Linked DNA regions of Teredinibacter purpureus. The protein of the gene in region 2 interacts with the protein of the main gene of each other region in a pairwise test. Links are inferred from orthologs where the notes say so. Each region holds a gene or a part of one and is shown on either strand. Other genes may lie near its edges.

Region 1 (4,198 bases), 670 kb from region 2 along the record:
GGATATTCGTGATGCAGGCGATCCTGTAGAAGTAGCAAAAAAATATAATCAGCAGGGTGCCGATGAAATCACCTTCCTTGATATAACCGCTAGCCACGAAGCGCGTGATACGACCGTTCACACTGTTGAAAAAATTGCGGCGGAAGTTTTTATTCCGTTAACCGTTGGCGGCGGTATTCGTGAATTAAATGATATTCGCAATATGCTGAATGCTGGCGCCGATAAAGTTGGGATTAATTCAGCTGCGGTGAGTAACCCTGAGTTTGTGAAAGCGGCGGCCGACCGGTTTGGTGCACAATGCATCGTTGTTGCGATTGATGCGAAACAGGTTAATGCTGAAGGCGAAATGCCACGCTGGGAAATATTTACCCATGGTGGTAGGAAGCCAACCGGTATTGATGCGGTCGAATGGGCGGTACGTATGACTGAATACGGTGCCGGTGAAATATTGTTAACCAGCATGGACAAAGACGGTACTAAAGACGGTTTCGATATCGGTGTTACCCGGAGTATTGCCGATGCGGTATCGGTTCCTGTCATTGCGTCGGGCGGCGTGGGAAATTTACAGCATTTGGCCGACGGCGTAGTCAAAGGCGGTGCCGATGCTGTTCTAGCCGCCAGTATTTTTCATTTTGGTGAATATTCGGTGCCGGAAGCAAAAGCCTTTATGAAAGCACAAGGAATTGAAGTTCGCTTATAAGCGTTACTTAGTTTTAATTGGCAGCTTACATTCTACTCTCAAACCACCTTCCGCGTGGTTTGAGAGTATTAGCTGGCCGTGGTGTTTATCCATGGCCTGTTTGGCAATACTTAGCCCCAAACCAAACCCTTCCGTATGCATTCTATTGCCAGAACGGTAGAACGGCATCAGCAGTTTTTCTAATTCATAATCGTTAACGCCAGCGCCATGATCGCGAATAATAATACTGAGTGTATCCGACTTTTGTATTACCTCAATCTCAACGGGGCGTTCTTTCGGTGAGTATTTGCACGCGTTGCGTAAAATATTGTCCAGTGCGCTGGCAAGTGCACGGGGTAGAGCCGTTACCGTGAGTGTGTCAACGGATGGCGTGAAAATGAAATGTCGGTTTGTGTATTCAAATTGTATTGTGTCGATGAGGTTTTTTAGAAAGGCGACTATTTCGATAGAAACTAGGGCTTCAGTGTCGCGGTTTAATCGTGAATAATCGAGAATTTGTTGGATTAAATTGTTGATACGATCACACTCACTATGAATACGGTCAGTATGCTGAGTGGAGGAGAGCGTCTGCTCTATTAAGGCTGCGCTGGCTTGTAAACGTGCCAGAGGAGCGCGCAATTCGTGAGATACATCGTAAAGCAGCTGTTGCTGTGCAGTAAGCGATGCTTCAATTTTTCCTGTCATAAAATGCATATCGATTGCGAGATCACCAATCTCATCGCCGCGCGCAAGCAAATTTTTTGCAATGGGTGTTTTGTCATTTTCTTCTGCATACCTTCGGCTGAACTGCCCCAGTAGTTTTAAGGGGCGAGTTAAACTCCAGCTTAGCGAAGCGCTAACCAGTGTCGATACGATAAGAATCAATATTAGATGCACCGAGAAAAAACGCTTAATAGCCGTTTTAAAAAAGGCCGGTAACGGAGGTTTAAATGTCTGTACTCGGTACGTTCGACCGGTGCTGCTATTAAGCTCGAACTGCAGTATTGGCCCGTTTTTTTGAAAGTTAAAGCGATGTTGAAAAATGGTGGTGCCGTCTTGGCCAGTAATGTTGAAACCCGGTGAGTGAAATCTTTCTCGTTCCTGTGGGGGCATGTTTCTGAGCGGACGTAGTGGCGAATGTGATGGGTCAAAACGTCTTATCTTGAGAGGCTCTAGTGGCGAGGGAAGGGCTTCACCCGCTGCTTCATAACGCTCAATGATGTCCTTGGCGAGAGCGGCGACGGTTTCTTGGTGGCGCTGCAGAAAATCGGCAGTTTGCAGCGTGTTGATGACGACATAAACGGTGGCAAATGTGATGGTGATAATGGCGATCCAAAACGAAAAAAATATACGCCAGTAAATCCTGTTAAATAACATCATAGTGCGTTATTCCGTGACCATCTGGTAGCCAATACCGCGCACAGATTTTATGACATCGCCAACCCCTTCTGCGGAGAGTTTTTGTCGTAGCCGGCTAATGTGTACGTCTATGCTACGGTCGTAAGGTTCAAGTTTTCGGTGTAATACGGCTTCTGTCAGGAGTTGTTTGGATAGCGTGTGTCCTGCTTTCTGTAATAAAAGTTGCAAGGTATTAAATTCGGCGCTGGTAAGGTTTAATTGATTATCGTTCACGTGAACGCTAAGCGCGCTGATGCGCAGTGTTATACCGTGTAGTTGAAGCGGCTGGTCGGGTGAGTTGCTAATTTGATTGTGTGTGCGGCGTAAAATAGCGCGAAGACGCGCAACAAGCTCACGTGGGTTGCAGGGTTTCCCAAGGTAGTCATCTGCGCCCATTTCGAGACCGAGGATTCTATCTATGTCGTCGCCTCTCCCTGTTAGCATAATAATGGGGATATCACTTTGCGGGCGTATTTGTCGTAATACCTCTAGCCCAGACATACCAGGCATCATAATGTCTAATACCACGGCAGAAATAGTCGGATTGGATTGTATGCACGTAATGGCATCTTGTCCTGTGTGAGAGGTAACGGCTTCGAACCCCTCACCAGAAAGGTACTCTGCAAGTAAATTGCACAGCTCAATGTCGTCATCGACGAGAAGTATTGTTGGTATCGTGTTTTCCATACGTTAACTGTAATCGTTGTGAGATTAAAACTTTTTATCTTTACCTAACTTTACACTGCCTTAACCCAACTTTGCAGGCGTTTGGCGCAAACTGTATACAACTTAACGAAGGAGGGATAACGATGAAAACATCAAGTTCGGTAATGATAATGGCGCTTCTTGCGACTTTTGCATTTTCGGTAGCAGTAGCAGCCCCTTTTGGTGGCAAATGTGGGCGAGACGGTGAACGAGGAATACCACTGCTCATGTTGGAAAGGGTCGTAGATCTTACGTCAGAGCAAAGAGTTGAATTAGAGGCTTTGATGTCTGAGATGGCCCCCATGAGCAGGCCTGCTGCTAGGGGGGCAATTAGAGGCGCAATATTCCAGTTAGACGCAGACTCTGCAGATTATCAGCTACAAGTGGAGGCTCTGGCGACATCGGCGGCTGAGCGCGCGCGCGAACGGGTATTACAGCGCGCAGCGCTTCACGCTAAAGTTCAAGAGGTTTTGACGCAAGAGCAACGCTCCGAGTTGCAAGCGTTCCACAATGATAGGATGGCGATGAAAAAGGGCGGGCGTCAGCCTTGGTGACAGTAGGCTAGTGAGAGCTTACTAACATCGAGACACAAAAAAGGGAGGTTAATACCTCCCTTTTTTTAAGCTGCTTTACTAGCGTAGCGCTCGAGGGTCTGCAGGACCTCTGGCTCCGCGTGCAATATAAAATCTATAAAATCACTGGCGCCGGTTTCTGCTTCATGCAAGGTATCGAAAGGCCCAATATCAACACCTTCACGTGTGCTGTAATACCAGTATTCTCCTTTCTCAAAAAAGCGCTTTGAGCGATTAGGGGGGGTGTTAGTGTCGCCTGTTCTGTTCATTTGGGTGTCTCCTATGACTAATCTCTATCCATGAAATCAATGCAATATGACAAGCACAAGGTGCGAGTCAAGTTGTTGTTACCCGAGGGTACTACGCCACGCCGTCGTGTAGGACGATTCAGCGAGGTCACTCACTTAGCGGCGTAACCTACTGCAAAGAGGTTGTTCAGTTAAACGTGATGGTTATTGGCGCGAACCATTCACGCAACACTCTAGGCGAAATTATAGGCAGATTGGCCCTTTTCGCAGCTCGGTTTCCGTAAAAACGTGAAGTCTATCACACAATTAGCGTGATGTAGATCTAGGCGTCAGTTGGCATTTGGATAAACGGTATGCGGGTGATGTTGAGTGGTTGGTGGTAAACGAGCGAAAGAAGGGTGTAGATGGGAAAGTAAGGTGGAAACTCTGATGAGCTTAACGCCGCGTTGTTTTAGTGTTGGGAGTTGTTTTTCCAATACGTGGAGGGTTTTGGGGTAGGGGTGGCCAATGGCAATGGCGTACCCTTGATTATGTGCTCGTTCAACGGCCTTTTCTAGTTGGTGAGAGATGGCTTTGGCTGATCGGACATTATCGAG
Region 2 (4,172 bases):
CGTGGAAAATGAAGATGCTATTGAATCTGATGGTGGGGCGCTAGCGGCCCTTACAGTTGCTGAATCGTTGCTAGATAAGGATGCGGAGCGGAAGCACTTAGAAAGTGAAGTTGAAGCGTTTCTGGCGAGCGGCGGCCGAATTGACCATATTCCAGCCAATGTTGTGGCCGACCCGCCAAAAAAACCTGAGTCTAATTATGGTGGGCAGCCCATTTAAGGCGGGTTTTTGCGCACCACCTTACGGGCTATAGGCTGCGCGCACATTCTATTTCAAATATTTAGGCAGTTGCCGATTAAGTACTTCGGCAATATAGCTTAAAAACAGCGTTCCCATACTCGAACGGTAGTAGTTCGGGTCTTGGTTGCCTATGGCTAATACGCCTAGAGGGCTTCCATGCTGTAACACGGCTATTGCGGCGCTGCCGATATTGGGTGCGTCGCCATCAAATAAAAACCCACTCTCCTTAACATCAATGCCACCACTGACGGTATTGGGTAGCTTCAGGCGCTTGCCAATATAGTCGCGGGCATCGTGAATGGAGACAATGCGCGCCTCGCTTACGGGGGTATTGTTGTTGCCAAATAAGATGAGGCGCGTGTAGTGAATGTTAAATTCTTTATCAAAGCTGTAATACAGCGCATCGACCAAATCACCCAAATCGTTACATTCGAGTAAGGCTAGCACTAAGCGTTTGGTTTTATCGAACAGGCGATCGTTATCGCGGGCGTTGTCGAGCAGTTGGCTTAGCCGATGCCGCATGTCCATATTGCGATCACGTAAGATAGCCACTTGGCGCTCTACCAGTGAGACGGCAGGGCCGCTTTGGTGAGGCAGGTCAAGATCGGCCAATAGATCGATATGGCGATTGAAAAAATCCGGATGTTTTTTCAGGTATTGTGCTACCTGCTCGTCGGAAATTTTTTCCCTGTTCTGAGTAATAGAAGATTCACTCATACTTTAACTTGTCCATGAAAGACGGATGTTGCTGGGCCGGTCATCATAACAGGGTTTTGAGCGCCCTCCCATTGAATGCGTAACGTGCCGCCGGGCAATTCTACCGCTACGGTAGGGTCTAGCAGACCGCGCAGAATGCCACTCACAACCGCCGCGCAGGCACCTGTCCCACAGGCGAGCGTTTCTCCGGCACCGCGTTCGTACACGCGTAATCGAACAGTTTTCCGATCGATTATTTGCATAAACCCGGCGTTAACTCGGCTGGGAAATTGTTTGTGCGATTCGATAAGCGGGCCAATGGTGTCTACCGGAAAATGCGTAAGGTCTTCTACTAAGGTAATGGCGTGTGGGTTCCCCATAGACACCGCCCCTATGTCGAAGGTTTGGTCTGCGACGCGAAGGGGGTAGTACGCTAATTGCTTATCTGCGGTGAATGGAATATTACTGGGCGTTAGTTCGGGCGCGCCCATGTTGACGGTCACTTGGTTGTCGTCGTTAACATGTAATGTGAGTATGCCAGCGGCAGTTTCGACACATATTGTGGTTTTACTTGTGAGCTGACGCTGGCGTACGAAAAGGGCAAAACAGCGGGCGCCGTTGCCGCAGTTTTCTACTTCGGTGCCGTCGCTATTGAATATACGGTAGCGAAAGTCGGTGTCGGGATTGGTGGGAGATTCCACAACTAATACTTGATCGCAGCCGACGCCGAAATGACGGTCGGCGAGCTTACGTGCGCGCTCCGGTGTTACAGTGATTTTTTGACTGATGGCATCAATCATCACAAAATCGTTACCGATACCTTCCATTTTGGTAAAGCGTAAACGCATTAGCCTTGCTCTCCTGATGGCAGCAGGTGCTCGCCACGAATCATATCGTTAAAATCTTCGCGTTCGCGAATTAAAAAGTGTTGATCGCCGTCCACAAATACCTCGGCTGCGCGGCCACGGGTGTTGTAATTGGAACTCATAACGAAACCGTAAGCACCGCTGGACATGAGCGCCAGCTGATCACCTGCTCTGAGTGATAGTACGCGATCTTTAGCAAGGAAGTCGCCTGTTTCACACACTGGGCCGACTAGATCCCATGGCTGAGCTGTAGCGCTGCTGTTTTGCTGTAACGGCAAAACGTTCTGCCATGCTTGGTAAAGTGCGGGGCGAATGTTGTCGTTCATGGCGGCATCGATGATAGCGAAATTACGGTGCTCGGTGGGCTTCAGATAAAGCACTTCCGTGAGCAGTACGCCCGCGTTCGCGGCAATTGAGCGACCGGGTTCCAGTATGAGCTCGAGAGGCCTATCGCCTAAGCGTTGTTTTACCGCGGCGAGGTAATCTTGTGGCGAAGGCGGTGTTTCATCGTTGTAGGTAACGCCTAAGCCGCCGCCGAGATCTAAATGCGCAATAGCAATGTTCGATTCAGCTAGCGTATCGACTAACATTAGTACCCGATCGAGCGCATCTAAGAACGGGGCCAGTTCCGTTAACTGCGAGCCGATATGACAGTCTACTCCTACGACGTTTATGCCTGGTAATTGTGCTGCACGTTGGTATACGTGGGGCGCGCGTTCAATGTCGATGCCGAACTTATTTTCTTTTAGGCCGGTAGAAATATAAGGGTGAGTGTGGGCGTCTACATCCGGGTTCACACGCAATGATATATTCGCGACCTTGCCCATTTGGGTTGCTATAGCCGAAAGAACGTCGAGTTCTGCTTCAGATTCTACGTTGAAGCATGCGATACCCGTATCCAGTGCGAAGACCATTTCGTTAGGCTTTTTGCCAACACCTGAAAATATAATGCGTTCTGGTTTTCCGCCTGCGGCTAACACCCGTTGTAATTCGCCGATAGAGACAATATCAAAGCCTGCACCCAGTTGGGCCAGTACTTGTAATACGGCGATATTGGAATTTGCTTTTACGGCGTAGCATACCGTGCCGGGGTGTTCGCCAAGTGCTTGCGCGTAAGCAAGATAATGTTCGCTAAAGGCCGCGCGGCTATAAACGTAGCAAGGTGTACCATACTGCTCGGCAAGGGCTGATAGCGAAACACCTTCGGCGTGAAGGCTGCGGTTGCGAAACTCAAAATTGGACATGCTGTTACTTTCTCGAAATTCGTGTATTTAGGCGTTACGGTTGACGTGGCTCTACAGCGGGCATTTCCGTTGGCGTAACCGATTCGGTAGTGTGCGTGGGGTCGGGTAATTTTAATGGGCCTTTTTGTCCACAAGCACTCAAGCCCACAAGACCGAAAAACATTAGCCCTAAGGCCGTTGCTCGACGTATTGTTAGTGTTGCGCAAGCAGTATTCTTAACGGTTGTAAAAGGCATATTCGACCCCGTAAACAAGAATGTGTGTCAGGGTGGCCTTAGCGGTAATAGGGATTATTCGCGCGCTTAGCCCCGTGACGAAAGGCCGGAGTATAACCTGTCATACAGGTTGGTATAACCCTGCAAAAGGAAACAGTTGGGAGGGAGGTTAGGTTTTTAGCAGTATGCCAATGGCATGGTTAAGACGAAATTCTAGCCGGTCTTTTAGTTTTAGGTAATGGCCGCTGGTGAGTCGGCCAGCATCAGATAATAAGGGTATGCAAAGGCTTAGGTCGAGATCGGTTAGGTAGACGGCGTAGTGCTCACGTGATGTGCGTAATTTCAGAATGTATTGTGCTACGACCATATAGAGCTGGTGGTTAAAGGTTCGACCTAGAAATTCTTGGTCATCACAATAAAAGTCGAAGACCAGTTCGCCATCGCTGCCTTTGTGTGCCACGGCTTTCACTTCAAATTTCGCGGTGGCGGGCTGCTGGCGAGACACAAGTTTGGGGGCCGCTTTGAAGCGTGGGCCTGTTTTAATTAACTCATAAAAGTGCAGAGGGAAAATGCCAAAGTCGTATAGCAATTGCTGGTTAAGGCGTGTTTGTCGCTCGATGATTGCGCGTAAAAATTGATGTAATGGCTTTAGCGGTGAGTGTTCGCCGCTCCCGTGATATTCACGGTGTGTGATGGAGCCCATTTCATCGACGACATACACTTCCATTCCTATATCGTAACGCCTATAAAAAATGTGTATGGCACCGGACCAATTTCGGCCGCCCATTCCGCCTGAAATAGTGTGGCTAATCGTGCGCATGGGATGCGATTCAAGTGCACGGCTGTCAAATAAAATTGGGCTTATAGCGAGTTGCTCTTCGCCTAAATAATCAATTAAAAGGTTACGTGTTTTA

What was found. The genes of interacting proteins can lie anywhere in the genome.
Region 1: the proteins of lysA (region 2) and H5647_RS01920 interact in binary tests that used the Escherichia coli proteins (3 or more experiments, as listed by UniProt). The link is inferred for Teredinibacter purpureus from one-to-one orthologs.

What each region holds. Positions count from the first base shown.
Region 1 is NZ_CP060092.1:485,781-489,978, reverse strand. The notes cover bases 916-3,809. They hold H5647_RS01920 (response regulator transcription factor), read right to left. Parts: upstream 2,765-3,809; coding sequence 2,066-2,764; downstream 916-2,065. Other genes in these bases: H5647_RS01910 (DUF6316 family protein), read right to left, coding at 3,402-3,623; H5647_RS01915 (Spy/CpxP family protein refolding chaperone), read left to right, coding at 2,887-3,336; H5647_RS01925 (sensor histidine kinase), read right to left, coding at 916-2,059. Outside these bases: imidazole glycerol phosphate synthase subunit HisF, read left to right, coding at 1-700; more of H5647_RS01925, read right to left, coding at 704-915; H5647_RS01905 (divergent polysaccharide deacetylase family protein), read right to left, coding at 3,932-4,198. UniProt on the Escherichia coli protein: Response regulator member of the two-component regulatory system CpxA/CpxR which responds to envelope stress response by activating expression of downstream genes including cpxP, degP, dsbA and ppiA.
Region 2 is NZ_CP060092.1:1,157,962-1,162,133, forward strand. Bases 914-3,781 are described here. They hold lysA (diaminopimelate decarboxylase), read right to left. Parts: upstream 3,045-3,781; coding sequence 1,782-3,044; downstream 914-1,781. Other genes in these bases: H5647_RS05160 (DUF484 family protein), read right to left, coding at 914-955; dapF (diaminopimelate epimerase), read right to left, coding at 952-1,782; lptM (LPS translocon maturation chaperone LptM), read right to left, coding at 3,079-3,279; H5647_RS05180 (class I adenylate cyclase), read right to left, coding at 3,428-3,781. Outside these bases: H5647_RS05155 (hypothetical protein), read left to right, coding at 2-217; more of H5647_RS05160, read right to left, coding at 266-913; more of H5647_RS05180, read right to left, coding at 3,782-4,172. UniProt on the Escherichia coli protein: Specifically catalyzes the decarboxylation of meso-diaminopimelate (meso-DAP) to L-lysine. Is not active against the DD- or LL-isomers of diaminopimelate.